One region of the Paenibacillus sp. F024 genome, then DNA from elsewhere that is predicted to be linked to it. Evidence: riboswitches for the same ligand, from Rfam matches in the RefSeq annotation. Region 1 holds a riboswitch; each other region holds the start of a gene.
The links. Region 1 has a riboswitch for cyclic di-GMP ahead of pelF (GT4 family glycosyltransferase PelF). Riboswitches for the same ligand answer to the same signal wherever they lie in the genome.
Positions count from the first base shown of each region.

Region 2: another riboswitch for cyclic di-GMP. It lies ahead of ACZYR9_RS15135 (hypothetical protein); the one in region 1 lies ahead of pelF (GT4 family glycosyltransferase PelF).
Region 3: another riboswitch for cyclic di-GMP. It lies ahead of ACZYR9_RS09915 (methyl-accepting chemotaxis protein); the one in region 1 lies ahead of pelF (GT4 family glycosyltransferase PelF).
Region 4: another riboswitch for cyclic di-GMP. It lies ahead of ACZYR9_RS22370 (S-layer homology domain-containing protein); the one in region 1 lies ahead of pelF (GT4 family glycosyltransferase PelF).

Region 1 covers NZ_JBVASZ010000037.1:28,086-33,803, reverse strand. Annotated here, with positions in the region: gene ACZYR9_RS23675 (hypothetical protein) at 1-618, opposite strand, end outside; gene ACZYR9_RS23670 (hypothetical protein) at 635-961, opposite strand; gene pelF (GT4 family glycosyltransferase PelF) at 992-2,755, opposite strand; cyclic di-GMP riboswitch class II at 2,789-2,872, opposite strand; gene ACZYR9_RS23660 (hypothetical protein) at 2,996-3,568, opposite strand; gene ACZYR9_RS23655 (hypothetical protein) at 3,594-3,989, opposite strand; gene ACZYR9_RS23650 (sensor histidine kinase) at 4,046-5,718, opposite strand, start outside.
Region 2 covers NZ_JBVASZ010000013.1:80,162-85,879, forward strand. Annotated here, with positions in the region: gene ACZYR9_RS15105 (M14 family metallopeptidase) at 1-923, shown strand, start outside; gene ACZYR9_RS15110 (hypothetical protein) at 1,081-1,314, shown strand; gene ytvI (sporulation integral membrane protein YtvI) at 1,359-2,468, opposite strand; partial or broken gene ACZYR9_RS15120 (winged helix-turn-helix transcriptional regulator) at 2,487-2,717, opposite strand; gene ACZYR9_RS15125 (iron-sulfur cluster assembly accessory protein) at 2,990-3,292, shown strand; gene ACZYR9_RS15130 (YuzB family protein) at 3,345-3,566, shown strand; cyclic di-GMP riboswitch class I at 3,852-3,943, shown strand; gene ACZYR9_RS15135 (hypothetical protein) at 4,026-4,325, shown strand; gene ACZYR9_RS15140 (THUMP domain-containing class I SAM-dependent RNA methyltransferase) at 4,487-5,665, opposite strand.
Region 3 covers NZ_JBVASZ010000007.1:108,089-113,806, forward strand. Annotated here, with positions in the region: gene ACZYR9_RS09900 (aldehyde dehydrogenase family protein) at 342-575, shown strand; gene ahlS (AhlS family quorum-quenching N-acyl homoserine lactonase) at 725-1,573, shown strand; gene ACZYR9_RS09910 (iron-containing alcohol dehydrogenase) at 1,603-2,787, shown strand; cyclic di-GMP riboswitch class I at 3,122-3,213, shown strand; gene ACZYR9_RS09915 (methyl-accepting chemotaxis protein) at 3,361-5,331, shown strand; gene ACZYR9_RS09920 (AraC family transcriptional regulator) at 5,640-5,718, shown strand, end outside.
Region 4 covers NZ_JBVASZ010000031.1:20,480-26,197, reverse strand. Annotated here, with positions in the region: gene ACZYR9_RS22390 (LCP family protein) at 1-634, opposite strand, end outside; gene ACZYR9_RS22385 (ABC transporter ATP-binding protein) at 828-1,889, shown strand; gene ACZYR9_RS22380 (ABC transporter permease) at 1,882-2,676, shown strand; gene ACZYR9_RS22375 (ABC transporter permease) at 2,684-3,469, shown strand; cyclic di-GMP riboswitch class I at 3,712-3,807, shown strand; gene ACZYR9_RS22370 (S-layer homology domain-containing protein) at 3,857-5,718, shown strand, end outside.

The DNA.
Region 1 (5,718 bases):
GCTTGGAGCAGCCTCATCCTCCACAGGTCCCCCCGATTGAGGACGATCATCGAGGTCACCCATGTACTCGTTAATGTCATCCCAAAAGCCGCTTAATGGTTCCGGCTGCCGCTCGGGTTCCTCAGGTTGAAGCATGAACTGGGTAACCGGAGCCGGAGCTTGAAGAATCTCTTCTGCGCTTTCAGCCGTCTGCGGACTCCCCGCCTCCATATCCATGTCCGTCGGCATGCCGTCACCAAGCTGCAGGGCAACCCTCTCAAGCTCATCCAGCATCGCCTGCAGCATGCTTTGAACCATCTGCAGCTCTTCATCGATTTGGCTTGCTCTTTCCTCCTTCTCCGCCTTCCTTGCAGTAAATTCGGCCCGGACACGTTCGAGCTCAGCTTCCTTTTGTTGACTTAACAACACGACGGCATCTTTCGTCTTCTTAAGGATCAGATCTTTATAAACATGTGTGGCTGCAGGCGGTTTAACTTGATGCTTTTTAGCATTCCATTCCTTTTCCAGCTGAAGGTTTTCCTTCTTTAAGCTCTCGATTTGCTGTCTCAAGACAAAAAATTGGTTCCACAAACTTTTGACGTTATCCTTAGGGATACCCGGTCCTTGACCTGAAGCCACAAACTTCCCCCCCGTCTTAAGACTCCGACATTTTGCTTCGTGCGCTGTGAATGGTCTCAAGCAAGAGCTGCTTAAACCGCTGCAATTTCCGGGTTTTTTCCATAATTAAACGTTCAAGCTGCTCCTCTTCCTTCCGCAGCTCTTCGGTAATCTGGTAGATATGCTTGGTGTTTTCGAGGTGGGACATCATAATGAGAGATGAAATTTCTTCCTCCAAAACGGATGACACGGCATCATGCTCTCTTACGCCGGCAAGCTTTTGCTTCCACTGCTCATTTTCAGCGATCAGCTGTTTAAGCTCGTCCTCCGCGTCGGATATCAATTTCTTATATAACGTATCCACAATCCATTGACCTCCCAGGTCCAGCGATCGTTATGCGGTTTGCTTACCACCGTTCGTTTTCTTCATTGCACCCAGCTGCATCAGCAGCTTCATCCTCTCCAGCTCCATCCGCGCATGCTCATGATCTCCAAGCTTTTCATGACACGCCGCAATTTCCCCGATCAACACGGGGGTAAACACTGCCGCAGGCTGCATATTGACGGCTGAACGAAACTGGGCCGCCGCCTCTTTGTAATAACCCCGCGACATTAAAATATACGCTTGCTCTGCATGAAGCTTTTGAAGCTGCTCAAGAGATAATCCCGGGGCCGCAGCGGTGTTTTCGTGTGCATAAACAGACAGCTTGATATAGCTTTTCAAATGATTCTCCAGCACTTTATCCAGCGTCAGAAACCTCATCGCCCGTTCCCTTGCCCGTTCACCCAATGCGCTCCTCAACTCGGAATTGTTCAGCAGAAGGGTGATTTTATCGGCCAGCTCCTCGCTTTTTCCCGGGGTCACGACAAAGCCCGTATCTCCCAGAGCCTCCTTTATGCCTCCTACATCCGTGGCCACCACGGGTTTGGCCGTCATCATCCCCTCCACGACGGCATAAGGGAAGGCTTCCGTCACACTTGACAGGGCAATAACATCTGCGCTGTGATAAGCCGCCGTCATATCCTGAGTATGCCCGGCAAAAATGACCGTCTCCGTCAAATCGAGCTGATCCCGCAGAGCGATGCATTCCTCATAGTATTCCTGTACGGCTACGCTTCCGTGAATGACAAACCGGACATCCGGGATCTTCCTCTTGACTGCAGAGGCAGCGCGGATCAGTGTTAATATGTCCTTGTAGGGATCAATACGTGCCACTGTAACGACCGTCGGATGCTCATTTTTCGTCATCGGAGCCACGCTGAAAACATGTTCGTCCACACCGTTATAAATAACATTAATTTTGCTCGGCTCCACTCCGAGCCTGGACTCCCAACGCGTATTATATTCGCATACCGGAGAGACCTGATCGGCATAGGTGTAATTCAGACTCACGATCGAGGATACCAGCCGGATCAAAAACGTATTTAAAAAGGCGGATAACCCTCTTTTGGATAATGACAAATACTGCTCTCGCAGGTAAACTCCATGCTCGGTTAACAGCAATGGCGTTTTATGCTCCAGTTTTGCCAGCACGGCCGGGATACCGCAAAAGGCCGCAGCCGAGGAATGGGAAACATGAACTTTGGGAATGGGATTGTTCAAAATATTAAAAAAGCGGTAAATCCAGCCAAGACTTTGAATCAAGCCGTAAATATCGGGCTCCGGCAAATGAGTGCGCTGATCCTTGCAAGACGATAAGATGATCTCCTTATAAACGTCCCAAGTGATTTCGGACTTAAAGCTTTCCTTATATTCGTAATGGCCGAAATATTGATTCATTTCATAGAGGATTTGACCAAAACGGAGCGGATTTTTGTCCAAGCTGATAATCTCTTTAATCAAATCGGTGAATAGAGGAATAAACTTTTCTTTCACAACTTTGTGAACCGTTCTTTTTTTGGAAAGGTAAACCTGTGAGAATGGAATGTTCAAATGCTCGCAGGGCTCCTCAGTACCCCATAGGGGCATTTGGGTTACCTGCGTATTGGGAGGCTGCTTGAATTGAGGAGTAATGAACGGGTCAGCCACCACACTGAAAATGACGTAATCCACCATCTTCAGCTTTTGGACCAAAATATCGCACCAGGTGCTGACACCGCCTTGAAAATAGGGGTAAGTTCCTTCCGTTGAAAGCATGACTGTGAGCTTGTTATTCATTATGGACACCGTCCCATCGTAAAATCCTCACGAAGATCAAATGGCCGGTTGCACTAATAGCTCTGTCTGCTCCAAGTGCCCATATAAAGAGTAGACTTCAACGCTTCCATTCCTATTTAGTTAGGAGTCGTATGACGAACCAAGTCGAACCAAATTATTCCGATACAATATGTATCTCACGAATCATATTTTTTGTCAAGTCATCAATTCATCCAATGAATAGTTCAAAAGAACTGAACCTTAAGTCTCACTTTCTTCCGACTTCCTCATATGCAGAATAAGCTCCACGAGAAGGTTGGACTGCTCGGCTTTTTCAATCAACTCCATCGTAATCAGGTCGCCTTTTGCGATCAGCTGCTTGCCTTCCTGATCAATCAAATCTTTGCCCGTTCTTTTCCCTACGATATAGCTTTTCTTTAATCTGTCAGGCTCGGATAGCTCGTCCATATCCTCTTTTTGGATTCGCGGGTGGCCCTCCAATGCTTTCTCCACTTCATTTTGCAGCATGCCTAGCATCTGCTTTATGATAACAATCTCCTGCTGAACCATTGCGATTTTTTTCTCGCGCTCCCTTTTTTTTCGTTGGTAGCTTTCGTTTAAAGCCAGCATATCCGCTTCGTTCTGTCCTTGCAGCAAGAGCACCGAGGCTTTGGTTCTCTTTCGGAGCAAAGCGATATATTCTTTATCCGCTTCGGGAAGCGGAGGCCCATGCTTAAAAGAAACCAGCCTTGCAAGCAATTTACCGTGCCGCAGCCTCTCTTCTTCTATGAGCTGCAGAAGATCGGGATACGTTTCACACTCGTTTGAATCCATTGCCAGTCCCTCCTTTGGCACTGCTCTAATACTCAGCCATCGCTTTACGGATCAGGTTCAATGCCTCCTCCAAAACACTCTTCAGGCTTTCCAGCTTCTTATATTTTTCGAGCAGCAGCTGTTCGTGCAGCATGTCTTCTTCTCGCAATTGCTTCAGCAAGGCATATAACTTTTTCGCGCATTCATCTTGACATACCAGCAGCAAAGAGGCGGCCTCTTTTTCAGGAGCATTCTTCCGGTCGGATAGGCATTGCTCTTCGATCTGCCGGATCTCTTCCATTAACGTCCGATTACGCGCTTTCCAGTCTTCCAGCTCGGCTTTCAGTCTTGTCTGCTCCGATTCGATAGGACATCCCTCCGGTTTCGCGCACCTGAATTCCAGATTAAGAACTGCTACATATGTATGCCGCCCTATAACCAAAAAGACCGTCCCCGGGGGACGGCCTCAACAATCAAGAGATAGAATGATACCAGGGTTTACTGTGCCTGATAATGACCCGATGACTCCATCGTCTCCACCGGCATCCGGATATAAAAACAGAGCCTGCCCTCTTCCGACTGGGAGACGCGGATTTCTCCTCCGTGCAATTGGATAATTTCCCTGCAGACGGCCAGTCCGATGCCGCTCCCAACCTCAGGCGAGCCCTCCTTATAAAACCGTTCGAACATTCTCTCCAGCGTCTGTTCGTCAAGCCGATTCGCGTCGTTTTCGAAGACCATTTCAAGCATCCTCCCGTCCATTCGATAGGACAGACTCATCCTATGTCCGGGAAGTGTAAATTTTAAAGCGTTGGATACCAAATTATCAATCAAGCGCTCGATCAAAAAAAGGTCTCCCCTCACGATCAGCATGTCCCCCTCGAACAGCTCATCGAGCGGCTTGTGCGACCATTGGAATCCGCTTGCCCGAATCACCGGTTCCGTCCGTTTATATAAAAACCGCATCAGATCGATCGCTTTTATGAAAACGGGTGAAAAACGCATTTCTTTTTCCTGAAAGCTGGCGAGGTCGTTTAAATTTTGCGCCAGCTTGATCGCCCATTCCGATTGCTGTTCAATCACCGACAGGTCCCGTAAACCCTCCGGGGGCACATAAGCCTCCAACTGCTTTGCCCGTTGGCGAATAAGAGCGATTGGCGCTCTCAAATCGTGGGCGATATTGTGCATAAGACGAGCGTTCGCATGATGCGATTCGGTCAACTGCCTTGTGCGCTCCGTTATCTTACGCTCAAGCCCTTCATTGGAGGCTGCCAGCCGCAGAGTCAAAGCCTCCGACTCCTGCTTTAAAGCCACATAGCGTCTTATGGTGACACCCATTTGGGACACCAGATAAACGAAAAAGCCGGCGTAAACCCATTCCTCCGACGTCAGAGGAGCGGCCAAATAATAGAAGGTATCGTTGATGAGAGCAAGCAGTGCGACCGCAAGCGCGATCAGTCCGGAACGCGCTCCCATTCTCCCGTGCCGAATGGCTGCCGGATAAACCTTGCACAGCACAAAGAGAACGGCGCAGGCCGCCACGGCCGCGTGCACGACCATCCATTGAGTAAAAAACGAGCTTGGCGCAGCCAGAACAATAACCGCAAAGACAGCTTCAAGACCGCGAATCGAGTTGATCGCAAGCCGTGAATATTCCTGAGGATACATGGCCCGATAATAATGAGAAAATAAACATATGGCGGCGATTTCATTCAGGTATTCCAGCTTCACCTGCCAAGCCCAGCTTAAGCCGGGGAACCAGTCAGCCACAAGTGCCTCGCCAAGAAAAAACATACGGAGGGCAAAACAAATCGATAATGCCCCCAGAAACAATGTAGAGCGTTCAGGAAGATACATCGCTGCAAAAGCAAGATAAAACAATCCCATCATAAGCAGCGCGCCGGCGCTGGCATACTCCCGCAGCATATCGCGTTGAAAGGATGCTTCGAGCGCGGGCCCGCTCCCAATGGAAAGCCCCTTCCAGATCCCGCCTTTGCGTTGAGCAAAATTGGAAACCTGAATATCAAGCTGGAGTTCCCGCTCGAAGGCTGCAAAATGAACCCGCTCTACGGTTTCCCTCGGAACAGACGAGCCGCTGCTTGTCCCTACAACACCTACCGTCCTCAGCTTCTTTCCATTCACCCACACCGTATACGAGGAAGCTACGGGCT
Region 2 (5,718 bases), on a different contig from region 1:
TCAGGACATCGGAAGCTTTGAATTCGGCCAAACCTTACGATTATCGGGACATGATAAGGGATTTAATGCTCTTGGAGCAAAAGTATCCGTTCCTGATGGTTTATTCGATCGGCAGGAGCGTACTCGGGAAGAGCATTCCCGCCGTCCGTATCGGAACGGGGCCGGTAGAAGTGCATTATAACGGCTCGTTTCACGCCAATGAATGGATTACGAGCCTGCTTTTAATGAAATTCACCGAGGATTACGCTTCGGCTTATGTGAACGATTCACCGCTTAGAGCACGTGACGTAAAGCCGCTGTTCGAACAAACGTCGCTTTGGATCGTGCCTATGGTCAATCCGGACGGGGTGGAGCTTGTATTGAACGGCCTTTCCATGGAAAACCCCTATTATGAGCGGCTGGTCGAATGGAACGGCAGGTCGCTGGATTTCTCGGGCTGGAAGGCGAACATTCGCGGAGTGGATCTTAATGATCAGTTCCCGGCGAACTGGGAGATCGAACGCGACCGCCGCAGTGTCCCCGGGCCGGGTCCAAGGGATTATACCGGAATTGCTCCGCTCACCGAACCGGAAGCGGCGGCAATGGCGGAATTCACGAAAAGCCGTGATTTTCAGCTTGTGGCAGCGTTTCACACACAGGGAAAAGAAATCTATTGGAATTACCGGGAGCTGGAGCCCCGGGAATCGGAAGCGATAGCTTGCCGTTGGGCCGAAGTGAGCGGATATGAAGCGGTTAAGCTGCAGGACAGCGATGCGGGGTATAAAGATTGGTTTATACAAGAGTATCGGCGACCCGGATTCACCGTGGAAGCCGGTTTCGGTGTTAACCCGCTGCCTCTTTCGCAGTTCGAGGAAATTTATTACGATCTCACTCCTCTCATGCTGGAGGGGCTGGCGTCGGTTCAAGGCAAAAAGCATAAATAGCAAAAGCGTATTTTTGATAAGGGGCAAGCTGACGCTGCCATAACGGCCGTTCGCTTGCTTCTTTGTTATACTGTGCGCCATGCAGCAAGCTGCTATGCAAATGGTGTATAATGGGAATAAGGAGTTTGAAGAGCAGCACAAGGGAGGAGATAGCATCATGTGGAGACGTTTATTATCGATAAGGCGATGGGCGCATGTGTTTCGCCGGATTGTGCCGCTGCTGCGCTCTTCGAGAATTCCTGTCCGTGAGAAGCTGCTGTTCGCCGTCCCGGCACTGGTGTATTGGATTATGCCTGATGCGCTGCCGGCGCTGCCTATTGACGATGTTGCCGTCATGATGCTGCTGATGAACTGGTTTACCGATCGGGCTGAGCGTAAATACGGTGCATGAATGGCAAGAGCTGCCCGGGCGGGCAGCTCTGTTGTAGCTTGGGCCTAACGGATGGCCCCGGTTTCTTGTTCATATTCTTCGGCAGGCATGCGAATCCATCTTTTCAAGTATCCCTGTTCATACAGCGCCTTAATCAGAATGATCAGTATCGGCGATAAAATCAACCCTGCGACACCAAAGAGCGAAAGTGAGATGATGATGAACGCGAGCATGGTAAAGGCGGATACGCCTAGCGAATCGCCGGTGATTTTGGGCTCAAGGATTTGTCTGGTTGTAATGACCACGGCAAGCAGCACAGACAACCAGATCGCCAGCGTCGTTTGTCCAACGATGAACAGGTAGATGATCCACGGGATGAAGAGTGTGGATACGCCCAAAAGCGGAAGCACGTCGAATAACGCGGATAGCAGCGCGATGGAGAAAGCGTTCTTCACTCCCAATAAGAGCAGCGAAATGAAAACGACGATAAAGGTAAGGGTAATCAGCTTAGCCTGTGCTTTGATGTAGGTGACGATGCCTTTCAATACATTTTCGCGCAGAAAGTGGAACGCTTTTTTAAACGTTTTTGGCGTTTTCTCTTCCGCCGTCCGCTTCCATGACTCGATCTCGATGCTCAAGAAATAAGCCAGAATGATCCCGATGGCAAAATTAATCAAGAAGGTGGAGACGGAGGTCAATGCCGTAAACGTTCCCGTAATAAAGCCGGTCACAAATTGGGTGATTTTACTGGTGATGACTGCGGAATACTCTTTGGCCTGCTCAATCAGATCCTGCGTTGGCAACGGACCCAAATAGTCCTGTAGAGCTTCGGACCGCTGTATGATTTCCCTTTCCATGACGGCCGTGTACTCGGGGAACTTGTCTTTAAGCTGTAAGATCTGCGTTGTAAAAATAGCGCCGAGTCCGGTAATCGCCCCAAGAATGACCAAAATAAATAAAATGGTCGAGATGCCGGAAGCGATCGATTTCTTGAGCCCTCTGCGGTGCAGGAATTTAGCGAGCGGCTCGATAATCATGTAAATGAGAAACGCAAAGAAGATCGGCGTTGCAATCCGGTATAAGAGACTGAAGATGTACATGAACAAATACACCGTGACAATCAGGAGAGCAATGTCGAAGATGGTTTTGTAATATTTGCGGTAAAAATGAATCATTCGGTCACCTCGGGTTTATCATTCCTCTGCGGCTGGCGTACACCATCCGGCCGCCCAGAGCTTCATTTCTTTTAACATCCGGTGCAAATCCTGGCCTTTAGGCGTAAGCTTGTATTCCACGGTAAAGGGGACCGTCGGGTAGGCTGTCCGTTTCAGCACGCCGTTGTCCTCCAGGTGACGCAGCGTGTCCGTTAACGATTTGGGGCTGACGGATTTGATTTTGCGCTGCAGCTCACCGAAGCGCTGGGTGTATGATACCTGAAGCGCGTTACCTTAGGGTAAGTTAATATTTCCATTGTCATAATATCTAAAATTATTCACTACTTTCCGTTTTATATAACAAGTCACACAATAGCAACACAACGGAGGGTACCGGGGATGGGGAACGAGGACGGATATGAATGGGGTGTAAGTCTACAGTCGGATGCAGCCGTACGATCATCGTATTGCAATAAAAGTTGCTTTCGCTCCCGAGTTTCTATACAATAAGGTGAAAACGATAGCGCTGGGAGATGGAAGTCATGAATTGCAAAATTTCGCGTAATGCCGCCAAAGTGCTTTTGGCCGAAATAGAAAAAGAAGAAGACAAGGAATTGAAGCTTCGCGTATTCGTGACGCATGCGCACGGTGATCATGCCCATTACGGTATGAAATTAGACAAGCCTACGGAGAACGATGTCGTCGTCTCGACCGACAAAGGCATCGACGTTATTCTTCAGAAGGATGATCCGTTTTTGGACGGGATTCGCATCGATTATTTCTATGTGCCTGAGGAAGGCTTCTCGGTGACCAATCCGGGCAAAGGCAACCACGGCGACCACTAATGCTTTAGTCGGGTTCCGTATAGGTAAGCTGCAATAGAAAGGAAACACCCGTATGGCCAACGATATACGAATTTGTGACAAATGCAAGCATATGAGAATCAAAACGGCGCTGCCCAAATTGCAGAAGCTGGCCCCCGACGCGGAAATCAAGGTAGGATGCAAATCTTACTGCGGTCCATGCTCCCGCTTTGCCTTCATCTTCATCAACGGCAGATATGTTACCGGCAAGACGGAGGACGAAGCGATCGAGAAGGCTAGTAAATATGTGAAGTGACATTAAAGCGGATGAAGAGACGCTTATAGGACCGCAGATTGCAGCGGATTCCATAAGGGCTTCAAAATCCGCTTTTTTCTATTTTATTCATTTTTTTAGGTGTCAAGCATCTAAAATCGTATTCTGAAGGGGCGATTTTAGTGTAAATAGAAGGTTAATCATTGAAAATAGTTCCAAAGGCTCAATAGATTTGTTGAAATTGGGAAATTGGAATTATGTATTCCTTAGGTCTTATCTTTTATTCTTAAGAAAATAAACTTTCATAAAAAGACATTTTTCGAGCGTACTCGATAAAGGCAAACCAGGCGAAAGCCTGGGCACGCAAAGCTATAGGGGCTAAAGTGCAGGTTCCGGCGCAAAGCCAGCCAGTTATCGAAGGTGCGGAGCGACGCATAGACTTGCAGACTCTTGTGCCCGTAGATGGAGAATTTCTTTGTTTTTGAAAAAGGAGTGAAACTGATGCAGGGTCAGAATCGAAGCATCGTATCAAGAAAAGGCTTTTACACGAAAGTGGGGGATGATTTCGTAGGCGTGTTTTTGTCAAACGAGGGCCCCAAATTGTTCATCAACCGTGAGGTCTATGAACTGTCTGCGCCATGGTGGGACGTCGAAATGGTGAAGGGGCGCAGCCATCAAATCATTAATTTTTACTGGCGCGGTGAGGTCAAGCTGTCTGTTAGATGTGAAGCGGAAAATGACGTTTTCATGCCGCTGTTCGATTATTTGAGCTGCAGGGGGACTACGGTTCGTCAGGCCTGACGGCCAAACTGAAATACCCATACATAGCGCAAAAAGAACCGCTTTAATGGCGTAATGCCATTAAAGCGGTTCTTTGGTTTGTCCGGTTTTGAGACTGCCATTACCTCAACATGGAAATAGTAAAATCAGGAGAGGATGATCGAAAGAGCGGACCGCCCATCTTAAGCATCGGGAGGAGACTCTGTCTTGTTGCTGCGCCAGCCGTATAGACCGCCGGGGGCGAAATATTGGTATAGATTGCATTCGATTCGGCCGTTGAACAGCTTGCGCTTCTTGTCGGCTTTGCGCCCCATGTGATGCTCAAGCTGCTTGTTTGGACTTAGGATAAAGGCAGACCATGTAGGCAGCTGCTCGTATACATGGCTAAATTGTCGGATGGCCCGTTCAGCTTCACTGTGGTCGCCCAGGCGCTCGCCGTAAGGCGGATTCGTGATGATACAGCCGTAGTCTCCCCGCGGCATGGCCTTGGCAACCGGGCTCACCTGCAGGGTCAGTTCCTTTGCCAGACCGGCCGATTTCGCCGCAGCCAATGCGACATCAATGGCTTTCGGATCGATATCGGAGCCTGTAATCTGGAGAGGGATGTCATCCTTTACCAAATCATAAGCTTCTTCCCGGGCTTGATTCCATAATTCATGAGGAACGAGCGGCCACTCTTCAGCGTTGAAGCTGCGTCGTAAGCCGGGAGCCAAATTCCATCCGATCATCGCGGCTTCGATCGGAATCGTACCCGAGCCGCAGAACGGATCATAAAGCGGGCGTTCGACTTGCCAGCGGCTCAGCAGTACCATGGCCGCCGCCATGGTTTCTTTCAGCGGGGCCTCCGTTACCAGCTTGCGGTAGCCGCGCTTGTGAAGACCGGGTCCGGTGGTGTCCAGGGTTAACGTAGCAGTGTCGTTAAGAAGCGACATCTCAATGACGAAGCGTCCGCCGGTTTCGGGGAACCACTCCGTGCCGTATCGCAGCTTCATGCTTTCCACAACAGCTTTCTTGACAATGCCTTGGCATGCGGGCACGCTGGACAGCTGTGACTTGTGCGATCTTCCTTCGACGGGGAACTCCGCGTCTTCGGGAATCCAATCCGGCCAAGGCAGAGCCTTTACTCCCTCGAACAGCTCGTCAAAGGTACGGGCTTTAAACTGTCCCATCTTGACGAGCACGCGGTCGGCCGTACGAAGCCACAGGTTGGCGCGGCATATGGCTAAAAAGTCACCGACGAACGTCACCCGACCGTTTTCAACCGTGACTTGATCGTAGCCTAGATCGCGAACCTCTCTGGCCACTACGGCCTCAAGCCCCATAGGGGAGGTGGCGATAATTTCAATCGAATGTAATGTCATACTGATTCACTCCGTATCTGTTATGAAGGGAAAAGCCCGAATATAAACAGGTT
Region 3 (5,718 bases), on a different contig from region 1:
AAATTCGACGCTTGCAGGCAGATTCCTGCTCGATTGGTGAAAATTTTCACCAAAGCGGACAGGTAGATAACGGAAAAGGTTATTTTACTGCGGTTTTTACATTGGCACGATTTTTGCTTATTATATTTATCGAACAATCGGAAAGGAGGATAAGGAAAATGGCAGCGGTAACAAAAGAGCTTTGGTTCTAGTAACAAACTTGCCATTGATAGAAAGAACTTACCCTTTATATGCTCCTTATGACGGAAAGCAAGCAGCGATGAACGGGTGAAGAAAATTACCTCCACCGGAAGCTCGGAGGCAGGCTGATTACATCGAAAGCGGGTCTGCGAAGGACCGCGATGGAGCCCGGGTCCAATACGGCGCTTATCGTAGAGCCCGACGCCCCGTTGGATAAAATTGTCCCAAGGTGTGTGGAAGAGGCTTTTGCATTCGCCGGACAGGTCTGCATATCACTGCAGCGCATTTTTGTCCATGAGAGCATTTATTCTGAATTTAGCAAGCGCTTTATCGGGAGAACCAAGCCATTGAAGGTTGGGGATTCTTGGATGAGGATACCTATCTCTGCGCGATGATCAACAGCAGGGAAGCGGATCGGATTGAATCGCGGATCCGCGAATGAAGGAAAGCGGCTATGGACGCGAAGGGATCAAATGATGCGGGGCAGGAAATGACGGAGCTGAAATTTGTCACGATCAAAACACAACTCTAAGGGGGATTACCTATGGCAAATATTATTAAACCGCAACCGAAGCTTTATGTGATGGACAACGGCCGTATGAGAATGGACAAAAACTGGATGATCGCCATGCATAACCCGGCAACCATCGATAATCCGAACGCGCCGGCGGAATTTGTGGAATTTCCGATTTATACCGTTCTGATCGATCATCCCGAAGGCAAGATTTTGTTTGATACGGCCTGCAATCCGAACTCCATGGGACCATCCGGGCGTTGGGCGGAGTCTACGCAAAAGGCGTTTCCCTGGCAGGCAAGCGAAGAATGCTATTTGCATAACCGCCTGGAGCAGTTGAAGGTCAGACCGGAGGATATCAAATTCGTGGTAGCGTCCCATCTGCATCTCGATCATGCGGGATGCCTGGAAATGTTCACGAATGCTACGATTGTTGTTCATGAAGACGAGTTCAACGGCACGCTTCAAACGTATGCCCGCAACCAAAAGGGAGGCGCTTACGTCTGGGCGGATATTGACGCATGGATCAAAAATAATTTGCAGTGGCGTACCGTGAAGCGCAATGAAGATAACCTGGCCTTGGCCGAAGGGATTCGCGTAATTAATCTGGGAAGCGGCCATGCCTGGGGTATGCTGGGCTTGCATGTGCAAATGCCGGATACGGGCGGCATCATCCTTGCCTCCGACGCGATTTATACGGCGGAAAGCTACGGTCCGCCGATCAAACCGCCGGGAATAATTTATGACTCTCTGGGCTACAGCCAATCGGTGGAAAAAATACGGCGTCTTGCCCAAGAAACCGGATCGCAGGTTTGGTTCGGCCATGACGCCGCTCAGTTTGCAAAATTCCGCAAATCGACAGAAGGCTATTACGAATGAGGCAAGAGAGGTAAAGGAGGAAGTAACCCATGGAACATGCCAGACTGGTATTTACACAGCTTAGTTATACAGGATGGGGAGCTATAGCCCAGCTTCTCCCGGAGGTGGAGAAAGTTCATCCTTCCCGAATTCTCCTTGTGACCGACTCCGTTCTGGTGCAAATCGGATTAGTGGAACGCGTTCTTGCCCCGTTAAAAGCCAAGGGGTATGAAGTCGAGGTGTATGCGGATACCGTGCCTGAACCGCCATTGGAGGTCGGCGAAAAGCTGGTGGCCTACACGAAGGATGGCAAATTTGACATGGTGATCGGTATGGGCGGAGGCAGTGCGATGGATTTGGCCAAGCTGGCCGCCGTATTATCCGCGCATGAAGGACCCGTGGCCGATTATTTGAATTTGACCGGGACGAGGAAGGTGGAGAAAAAAGGGCTGCCTAAGATCCTGATTCCCACCACCTCCGGTACAGGCTCGGAAGTAACTAATATCTCCGTCCTTTCCCTGGAAAGCACTAAAGATGTGGTCGCTCACGATAACCTGCTGGCTGATGCGGCCATCGTAGATCCGGAGCTTACGGTTACGGTTCCTCCAAGGGTTACAGCGGCAACGGGAGTGGATGCGCTCACGCACGCCGTCGAAGCCTACGTTTCGGTGAATGCCAATCCGACTACGGATGGCCTGGCCCTGCAGGCGATTCGTTTAATCAGCCGCTCACTCCGGAAAGCGGTTGCCGACGGCAAGGATAAGCAGTCCCGGGTTGATATGAGCAACGGAAGCTATCTGGCGGGGCTTGCATTCTTCAATGCCGGGGTAGCGGGAGTACATGCGCTGGCGTATCCGATCGGCGGTCAATTCCATATCGCCCACGGGGAATCGAATGCCGTCCTGCTGCCGTACGTGATGGGATATATCCGCAAAAGCTGCACCAAACGAATGGCCGATATCTTGAACGCTCTGGGAGGAAACTCCGCATATCTGTCCGAGGAAGAAGCGTCTTATCGCTGCGTGGAGGAGCTGGAGCGCTTGGTCAAGGATGTGGGTATCCCGAACACATTGAGCGGGTTTAATATCCCGGAAAGCGCGCTCGACAGCTTGACGGAGGACGGAGCAAAGCAAAAACGCCTGCTGGCCCGCAGTCCTCTGCCGTTGGAGAAAGAAGATATCCGGAAAATCTACCGGGCCGCTTTTGACGGCGTGATCGTTGAGGCAGGCCGTTAGCGGGCTGCTTTCGGATGCTTTGAAAACGCTAATTGTAAAGATGGCTAAGAACATAGAGTTGGAATAAATTGAAATGGCTGCCCGAAGGGCAGCCATTTTTGATTTCTTGGATTTGTCAGAATCGATGGAATCTATGAAGAAAAATGAATAAAATGTTCAAAAATAAAACATGAAAGCCATTGATTGCCAAGATATCTCTTTATATAATGAGGATATATTGTTTCTAAATGAGACAGTGTTGCGATTTAATGCAAAAAAAAGGTGATGGAGGTATTCTTGATTATTTTAGCCGCGTTCCAACGAATGTAGGGGGCATATCTTAAAAAGGATAGAAAAGCGATAAAGGCATACTCATTGAAAGATGAGGGCGCAAAGCCGCGGGTCTAAGGAACGAAATCTTTGTTCTATGGCAGCCGGGTTACCGAATAAGCGCTGAGGGCGTCGCCAAGCACTTTTCGAGAAAGTGCTTTTTTTAATGCAGTGAGAGGAGATAGGATGATGAAACGTACTGTATGGCCATTTACCCGGTTTCAAAGCAATAAGCTGAGGATAAGCAAGAGGTCCTTGTCCTCGGTGAAAAACAGATTAATCTTTTCGTTTATTTTGGTCCTTGTCCTTCCGACCTTCGCTATCGCATTGGGTTCCTATTTTACGGCGAAAGATAGAGTGGACCAACAAATGATCCTTGCCGCGCAGACCAATGTCCAGCTGTTAAACGATGTGTTCAACGAATTTATTGTATCCAAGAAACAGGATGTGGCAGGGCTGGCGCAAAACCTGGAGGTGGCCGGCATGACGTCGCTGGATGGAGGAAATATCGGAGGCGACCCCCAAGTACGCAAACAATTGGAAGCTTATAAAGCGGTCCATCCGGAAATCGAGCAGGTTTATGTAGGAACAGAAACGGGACTGTTCATGAATGCTCCCGATTCGTTTAAGAACCCCCCGGATTACGATCCGAGGAAAAGACCGTGGTATCAGCAGGCCATGGCGAATAAGGGTCAGGCTGTTATCACTTCACCCTACATATCGAGGTCGTCGAATCAGCTGGTTGTCACCGTTGCTCAGGCCAACAAAGACGGTCTTGGGGTATCCGCGATCAATGTGAGTATTGAAAAGCTTGCCGAAATTACCCGCAGTGTGAAGATCGGTAAGGAAGGGTATGTCTATATTCTGGACAAGGATAGCAAAATGATGGTTCATCCGACCGTTGAGCCGGGTACCGATCTTAGCGGCGATGCAATTAACTCCAAGCTGTACGAAGCGGAATCAGGATATTTTTCGTATATGTACGAAAATGATGCCAAGAAGATGGCTTTTGTGACCAATCCCGAGACCGGCTGGAAAATCGCCGGCACGATGTTTCAGCAAGAGGTCTCCAACGAAGCGGCGCCTATTTTAAAGAATACCTTGTTTGTCCTGCTCGTCTCGTTTATCCTAGGCGGGTTGCTGCTTTATTGGATCCTTAAATCCATTATCAAGCCGTTGCAGCAAATCAATTATGTTTCCCAAAAAATCAGCGAGGGAGACCTGACGGAACAAATCATGGTTTCCCGGGACGATGAATTAGGTCAATTAGGAAAGAGCTTTAACGAAATGTCGAGCTCTTTACGTTCGATTTTGTACCAGGTAAGCGAAAATGCGATCCAGCTATCGGCTTCCGCCGAGCAGCTCTCATCCAGCTCGGAAGTCAGCGCCGAGGCAAGCGAGCAAATTGCCGTAAAAATGCAGGAAGCCGCTGTCGGGACCGATCAGCAGGTAAGGAGCACCGAAGGAACCCGACAAGCCATGAACGAAATGGAAAGCCAGGTAGAACGGATATCCGGCAATGCAGCCAAGATGTCCTTGTCGGCGATGCATGCCAAGGATAGGGCGGCGGAAGGCAATGATGCGATTCAGCGGGCCGTTGACCAAATGCAATCGATTGGTGCGGGCGTTAATCATTTGGCTCAAGTCATTCAGGGCCTCGGAGAGCGATCCTCTGAAATCGTAAAGATCATTGATGTCATTACAGGGATTTCCAAGCAAACGAATCTGCTCGCGCTTAATGCGGCAATAGAAGCGGCCAGAGCAGGGGAGCACGGCAGGGGCTTTGCCGTTGTATCTCAGGAGATCCGAAAATTGGCTGAGCAATCTGCGGAGTCCGCCAACCAAATAGCCCATTTGATTACGGATATCCGGCAGGATACGGATACCACGATCCGGAACATGCAATCGGTGACGCAAGAGGTTCAAGAGGGAGTCAAAGCGGTTAACGTGGCGGGTGCTTCCTTTGAAGAAATATCCGTATCGGTAGCTGAGGTAGTGGAGCAAATCAGCGAAACCTCAGAGCTATCCCAAGGCATTTCCGAAAGTACGGCTAAAGTTGTTTCCGCTATGGATATCGTGACGGAGGTCTCGGAAAAAACAGCGGACAATATCCAGCAGGTGGCGGGGATCACGGAAGAACAGCTTGCCTCTATGCAGGAAATCACTTCCTCGGCCAATGCCTTAACGAAGATGGCGGAGGATTTGCAATCCTTGATTGAGAAATTCAAAGTTTAGTTTCTGCAGGGTATTGTACCAAGCAGAAGGGTATTAGAAAAAGCCAGGTTGGTGAACCGTGCTGCGGTCTGACCTGGCTTTTTTTCGTTTAGGCTAGGGGGAAGGGAAGCTGCGTGCCCGTGAGGCTAAAAAGCTAAAAAGAATGAAAACGCTCAACATATTTTCAGCAACTCTGTTTAAATTAACAGCAATATCCGTTATATGATATAGTCGAATGTGTGTTAATATTCAAATGTAAGCGTTCGAAATTTGTCGAATAAAATCCTGGTTCTGCACATCTTGCTATCCGGAAAGGGGGGTTCACGGCATTGATGATTCATACTCCCACCAATCTTGCACTCAAAAGAAACGGGATTTATGTCCGTGCGGATGCAGATGATTGGCAGT
Region 4 (5,718 bases), on a different contig from region 1:
CGTCATGACGGAACCGCACGTACTGCAGCGCCTGCTCTCCGTCGAGCTGCTGAAGCCCTTTTTTCAGGTTGATATCATACTGATGATTGTCCGCGGAATCCTTGTAGCGCATATCCTTCTCCACGTCGATTTCAATGCCGCCGATAGCGTCCACAAGCGCGATAAAGCCCTCAAAATCAGTCATGACGTAGTATTGAATCGGAATGCCGAGCAGCTCGCCGACCGTTTTCATCGACAGATTCGGTCCGCCGAGGGCATAGGCTGCGTTAATCCTATCGTTTCCTGCTCCCGGGATCTTCACATAAGTGTCACGCAAAATAGAGAATAAGTGCGCCTTTTTTGTCATAGGGTCGATAGAAGCGACCATGATCGAATCGGAACGGCCTACGTCGCCCTTGCCGCCGCGGGAATCTCCTCCGAGAATAAGGATATTGACCCGTTCGTTGCCTTCCCATCGAGGAGGAGCGTCGTTGCCGGCCATACTGACTTGTTTGGGCAACAGCCCTCCAAACCTTCCTGAATCCGATTGTTGAATATTGTTCGCAAAATTTAAAAAGGCATATGTATAATAGCCGATGCCTGCGAGCAGAAGAAGCAGAGCGATGATGAAAATTCTTTTGAACGCGCGTGCCATGGAAATCAAATCCTTTCCTGCGGGGTGTCCGCTTTTCCAAACCGGGCCGTTCGTGTATGATAACGTGTATAGGATTAGACAATACAGCTGAAACATGCGCAATAAAGGGCAGGAAACTATTACATTTCATTATAAAAGGTTTCGAGCCGTCCCTGCAAGCTTCGGCATTTTCTGACAGGAGGAATGATGTGCCATGAGTTGGGCCATCGATGTTCATGAGCTCCGCAAGGAGTTTAAGGTGCAAAAGAACCGCGAAGGCTTAAAAGGTGCCATTCGCGATCTATTTAACAGAGAGTATACCCAGGTCAGGGCCGTCAAGGATATCAGCTTTCAAATCCCCCAAGGGGAAATTTGCGGCTATATCGGGGAGAACGGAGCCGGTAAATCAACGACGATCAAAATGCTTACCGGCATTCTTGTACCGACCTCGGGCGACATTCGGGTCAACGGCTACATTCCTTATAAGGAACGTGAAAAGTTTGTCCGCGGCATCGGAGTCGTGTTCGGCCAACGCAGCCAGCTGTGGTGGGATATCGGCGTGATCGAGTCGTTTGAGCTGCTGAAGAAGGTGTATCGCGTATCCGAGAGCGACTACCGCGCCAGGCTGGATGAATTGGTGGACAGGCTGCGGCTGGGCGACCTGTTGAACCGGCCGGTGCGCAAGCTGAGTCTCGGGCAGCGGATGCGCTGCGAGCTGGCGGCTTCGTTGATTCACAACCCGCAAATCCTGTTCCTGGACGAGCCGACCATTGGACTGGACATTGTAGTAAAAACGGAAATCCGCGAGTTTTTGAAATCACTGAACAAGAGGTTCGGCACAACCATCCTGCTTACGACCCACGATCTTCAAGATATTGAAGCGCTGTGTTCCCGGGTCATTATGCTCGATGACGGGAAGATTATCTATGACGGCGGCTTGGAAGAGCTCAAGGAACGCTGGGGCAAAGGCAAGGAAGTCATCCTGCGGTTTGCGGAGCCGGTGGCGCTGCAGCGTTTGAAGGAATTGACCCGCGGCCTGGAAGTAGATTGGTCGCTGGATAACGAGCTGACGGCCAAAGTATGGATTCCGCAGCAGCGGAGCAGCGTCTCGGATGTATTGGCCCGCGTCGTGGGCGCGATGAGCATTGAAGATATCAAGATTGTCGAAACGAACACCGACGATATCGTACGGGAAATCTACAAAACCGGTTCAAGCGACGTCAAACGGCGGGTTCAGGAAGAGCCTGATGAACGGGAAGTGACCCTGCATGTCTAGCGCTTATTTGGATATCATCCGCATCCGATTTCTGATGATGCTTGCTTACCGGGTCAATTATTACAGCGGAATTATCATTTATGCACTCAATATTGGCGCATACTACTTTCTATGGAAGGCGATTTACGGATCGAAGGAGCTGCTCGGCGGTATGACCGTCACCCAGATGACCACTTATGTGGCTGTTTCCTGGATGGCGCGGGCGTTTTATTTTAATAACCTGGACAGAGAAATCGCCAATGAAATCAAAGACGGCAGTGTGGCCATTCAGTTCATCCGTCCTTACAACTATATTATTGTCAAAATGATGCAGGGCCTCGGCGAAGGCTTATTTCGTCTGCTGTTGTTTTCCGTACCGGGAATGGCGATCGTTTCTTTTTTGTTTCCCGTCAGTTTGCCGACGGATCCGCAGGTTTGGCTCGTGTTTATGGTCATGCTGTTCTTCAGCTTTTTGATCAATTCACAAATTAATATTATTACCGGCTTATTTGCTTTTTTTCTTGAAAACAATGAAGGCTTGATGCGCATGAAACGGGTGGCCGTCGACTTATTCTCCGGCCTGGTGGTGCCGATTTCGTTCTTCCCCGGGTGGGCCGAAGGGCTGATGAAGTTTCTTCCTTTTCCCGCCATTACGTATTTGCCTGGCTCCGTCTTTACAGGAAAGGTAACCGGAACGGCGGTGTACGGAGTGTTCGGCACCCAGCTCCTGTGGTTCCTGCTGCTGATTATCCCGCTTTTTGTACTCTGGCGCAGCGCGCGGTCGCGCCTGTTCGTGCAGGGAGGTTGAGGAACATATGTTTTATGCGGGACTTTTGATCAATTATTTGAAAAACTACATGAAAACGAGGCTGACCTACCGTTCCGATTTTTGGATGGAGGTCGTATCGGACCTGCTGTTTAACGGTTTGAATCTTTTCTTCATTCTGGTCGTATTCCAGCATACGGCTGCGATCGGTGAATGGAACCAGCATCAAATTTTGTTTATTTACGGTTATTTTATGGTGCCTTACGGCCTGTTTATTACCTTTTTCAATCTGTGGGGCTTCAGCGAGCGGTATATTGTCAAAGGGGAGATGGACCGGATTCTGACGCGGCCGGCGCACAATCTCGTGCAGCTGATGCTGGAAAATATGGATCCGTCGTCCTTGTTCAGCGCATTGACCGGCATGATCATTATGGGCTATTCCTGGAGCCGGCTTGATCTCGGGCTGATGTGGTATGATCCGTTCGTATTTATTCTGTTGGTTGCCGGTTCGATGATGATCTATGGGGGAATCTATATCTTCTTTACTTCGCTGTCGTTTTTTTCGGATTCGCCGACCGGCATTACGCCGATGCTGTGGAATTTGCAAAACTACGGCCGATATCCGATGACCATCTACAACCGGCTGATCAATATTATGCTGACCTGGGTGCTTCCGTTCGGGTTTGTAGGCTTTTACCCTGCGGCGTACTTTTTGGACCGGGCCAATTGGGGTTCGTTCGCATTGCTGACGCCGTTGGTAGGAGCGGTCTTCCTGACCCTCGGGCTGACGGTATGGAATTACGGAGTAAAGAGGTACCGCGGAGCGGGATCGTAACGGATAATCTTAAGAAAAGCATAGCATGAAAAAAAGCACGGAATCGCGCTGGCTGCGCGATTCCGTGCTTTTTTAATATTCAATGGGAAATCTTTAAGGACTACCTTTGGAAAGAAGTATGATGCGATACCCTTTATTCACTTTCTGTGAAATTTTACACAAAATGACAAAAAAACTCTTGGTTCTTAGTTATTTAGCCCCTATAGTAGTATTTAGAAGAAAAAAATACAGCTGCCAATAAGCTGGATAAAAGGCAAATCCGTTCGAAAGTCGGAGACGCAAAGCCACGGGTCTAATCCATCGGTACTAAACGGTGGAATGATAGCCGGGCCGCTCGGTTGGGGTGCTGTATTTTTTTGTTTGTTGAGGTAAAGGGGGAAAGACAGAGTGAAAAGCAAATTACTGCAGTTTGCAAGAAACGCCATGCTGATCGGTTGGGCTGCTGCAGCCGTCATGGCTGTCGCAACACCTGCGGCATGGGCTGCGCAGTATAGTCAGTCAGAGGGACTGCCGGCTTTCGCAGGACTGCCGGATAACAGCGGACTCGTTTATATTAACGGTGATTCTATGGTTTGGTATGAGCCGGATGGGGAAGGCAACAGACAAATCCATATGGCTAACCTGTCTACAGGGCAAACAAAGACGATCACCAACACGCCTACCCGGAAGGACAATCCTGTCATATACGGTAATACGGTTGTTTGGCTCGACAAGCTAGGCTTGCCTGATCCTGCCAGTTATTGGTGGAATGTATTCAAATACGATTTGACTACCGGAGAACGGCAGCGAATTAATTTCTCGTTGGGTATGATGTCACATCCGGCTATTCATGGTAATGATGTCGTTTGGCATAACAATGAGACGTCGGAGATGCTGCATTACGATCTGTCCACAGCAAAAGAAACAAGTCTTGGCAAGGGGCGGGAACATGTGGTTTTTGAAGGCCAGGTCTTGTATAAAAATTCGGACAGCGGGTTGGATATGTTGACCCTTGCAACCGGTGAGATTCGCCCGCTTGTGAAGCTGCCTAAAGATCATTATGTGGACCGCTTCGTATTTAACGGCAATACCGTGCTGTGGAGACAGATGAATAAACAATTAAAGACCAAGATGGCGATGCTCCGTTTGGATAATGCGGCCTTCAGTCCAAGGAGCTTAACTGATTATGAGACCAAGGAATTCAGCGATACCTATTTGACCATCGGCAAAACGATGGGAGCTTGGATTGAGGAACGTGATGGGAAAGCTGTGATGATTGGCGTTAACTTAAAAACCGGCGAAACATTCACAGTAGCACGACAGCCTGGAGAAACGGTGTACCCTTTTTGGGGCGATCAGTTTCTTGCAGGTAAGGACAATAAGTTAATCATGCGAACGTTCATCAGGCAAAATACAGGACAAAGCCGTTCCTTTGCAGGTTCCATTGAACCAGTTGGCGCCATAATCGGCCCCAATGGAGGCGAAGTGCTTTCAACCGATGGCAGTGCGAAGCTGAGCGTCCTGGCCGGCGCCCTTGACCGTGATACGAGGATAACCTTGGGTATGCCGCAGGATGCGGCAGGCATGCAAGCCAAAGGAATGCCGGCTGCCGGGCAGTTGATCGCGGGACCGGTTGAACTGACAGTGCCGCAGTCTTTTAAAGTTCCGGCTACACTGGAGATGCAGTATGACGGTGACTTGCTTTCGGAAAGCAAACAGCGAAAACTCGGTCTGTATCAGTATGATACGGCATTAGAGCGTTGGGGCTTCATTAGCGGAAACATGTCTGCAGGCAAGTTCGCCGTGAATGGCCCTATAACAAGCGCAGGTACATATGCCGTTATACTGAACGATGTAGCATTTGCAGACATGCAAGGACATTGGTCGGAGCAGTACGTCGATACGCTTGCCGCGAGGGGTATTGTTGAAGGAGTGGCGTCGGGAATATTCGGCCCGGATGAGACACTGACCCGTGCGCAGTTTGCGAAGCTGCTCGTAGGTGCATTGGGGATGGATTCTGACTCTCCGTCTGCGGCTACATTCCAGGACGTGGGTTCCGGGCATTGGGGTTATAGATGGATTGAAGCCGCTGCACAAGCAGGACTCGTGGAGGGCGATGGCGGAATGTTTCATCCGGATGATCGTCTGACCCGTGAACAGATGGTGGCAATGCTTGTACGTGCTGCCGGAGAGCAATCGGCGGCGCTTCGTCTGGCTGAGCAGGAGCGGCAGTCGGCATTGTCCGCATACGGCGACCGTCAAGGCATTAG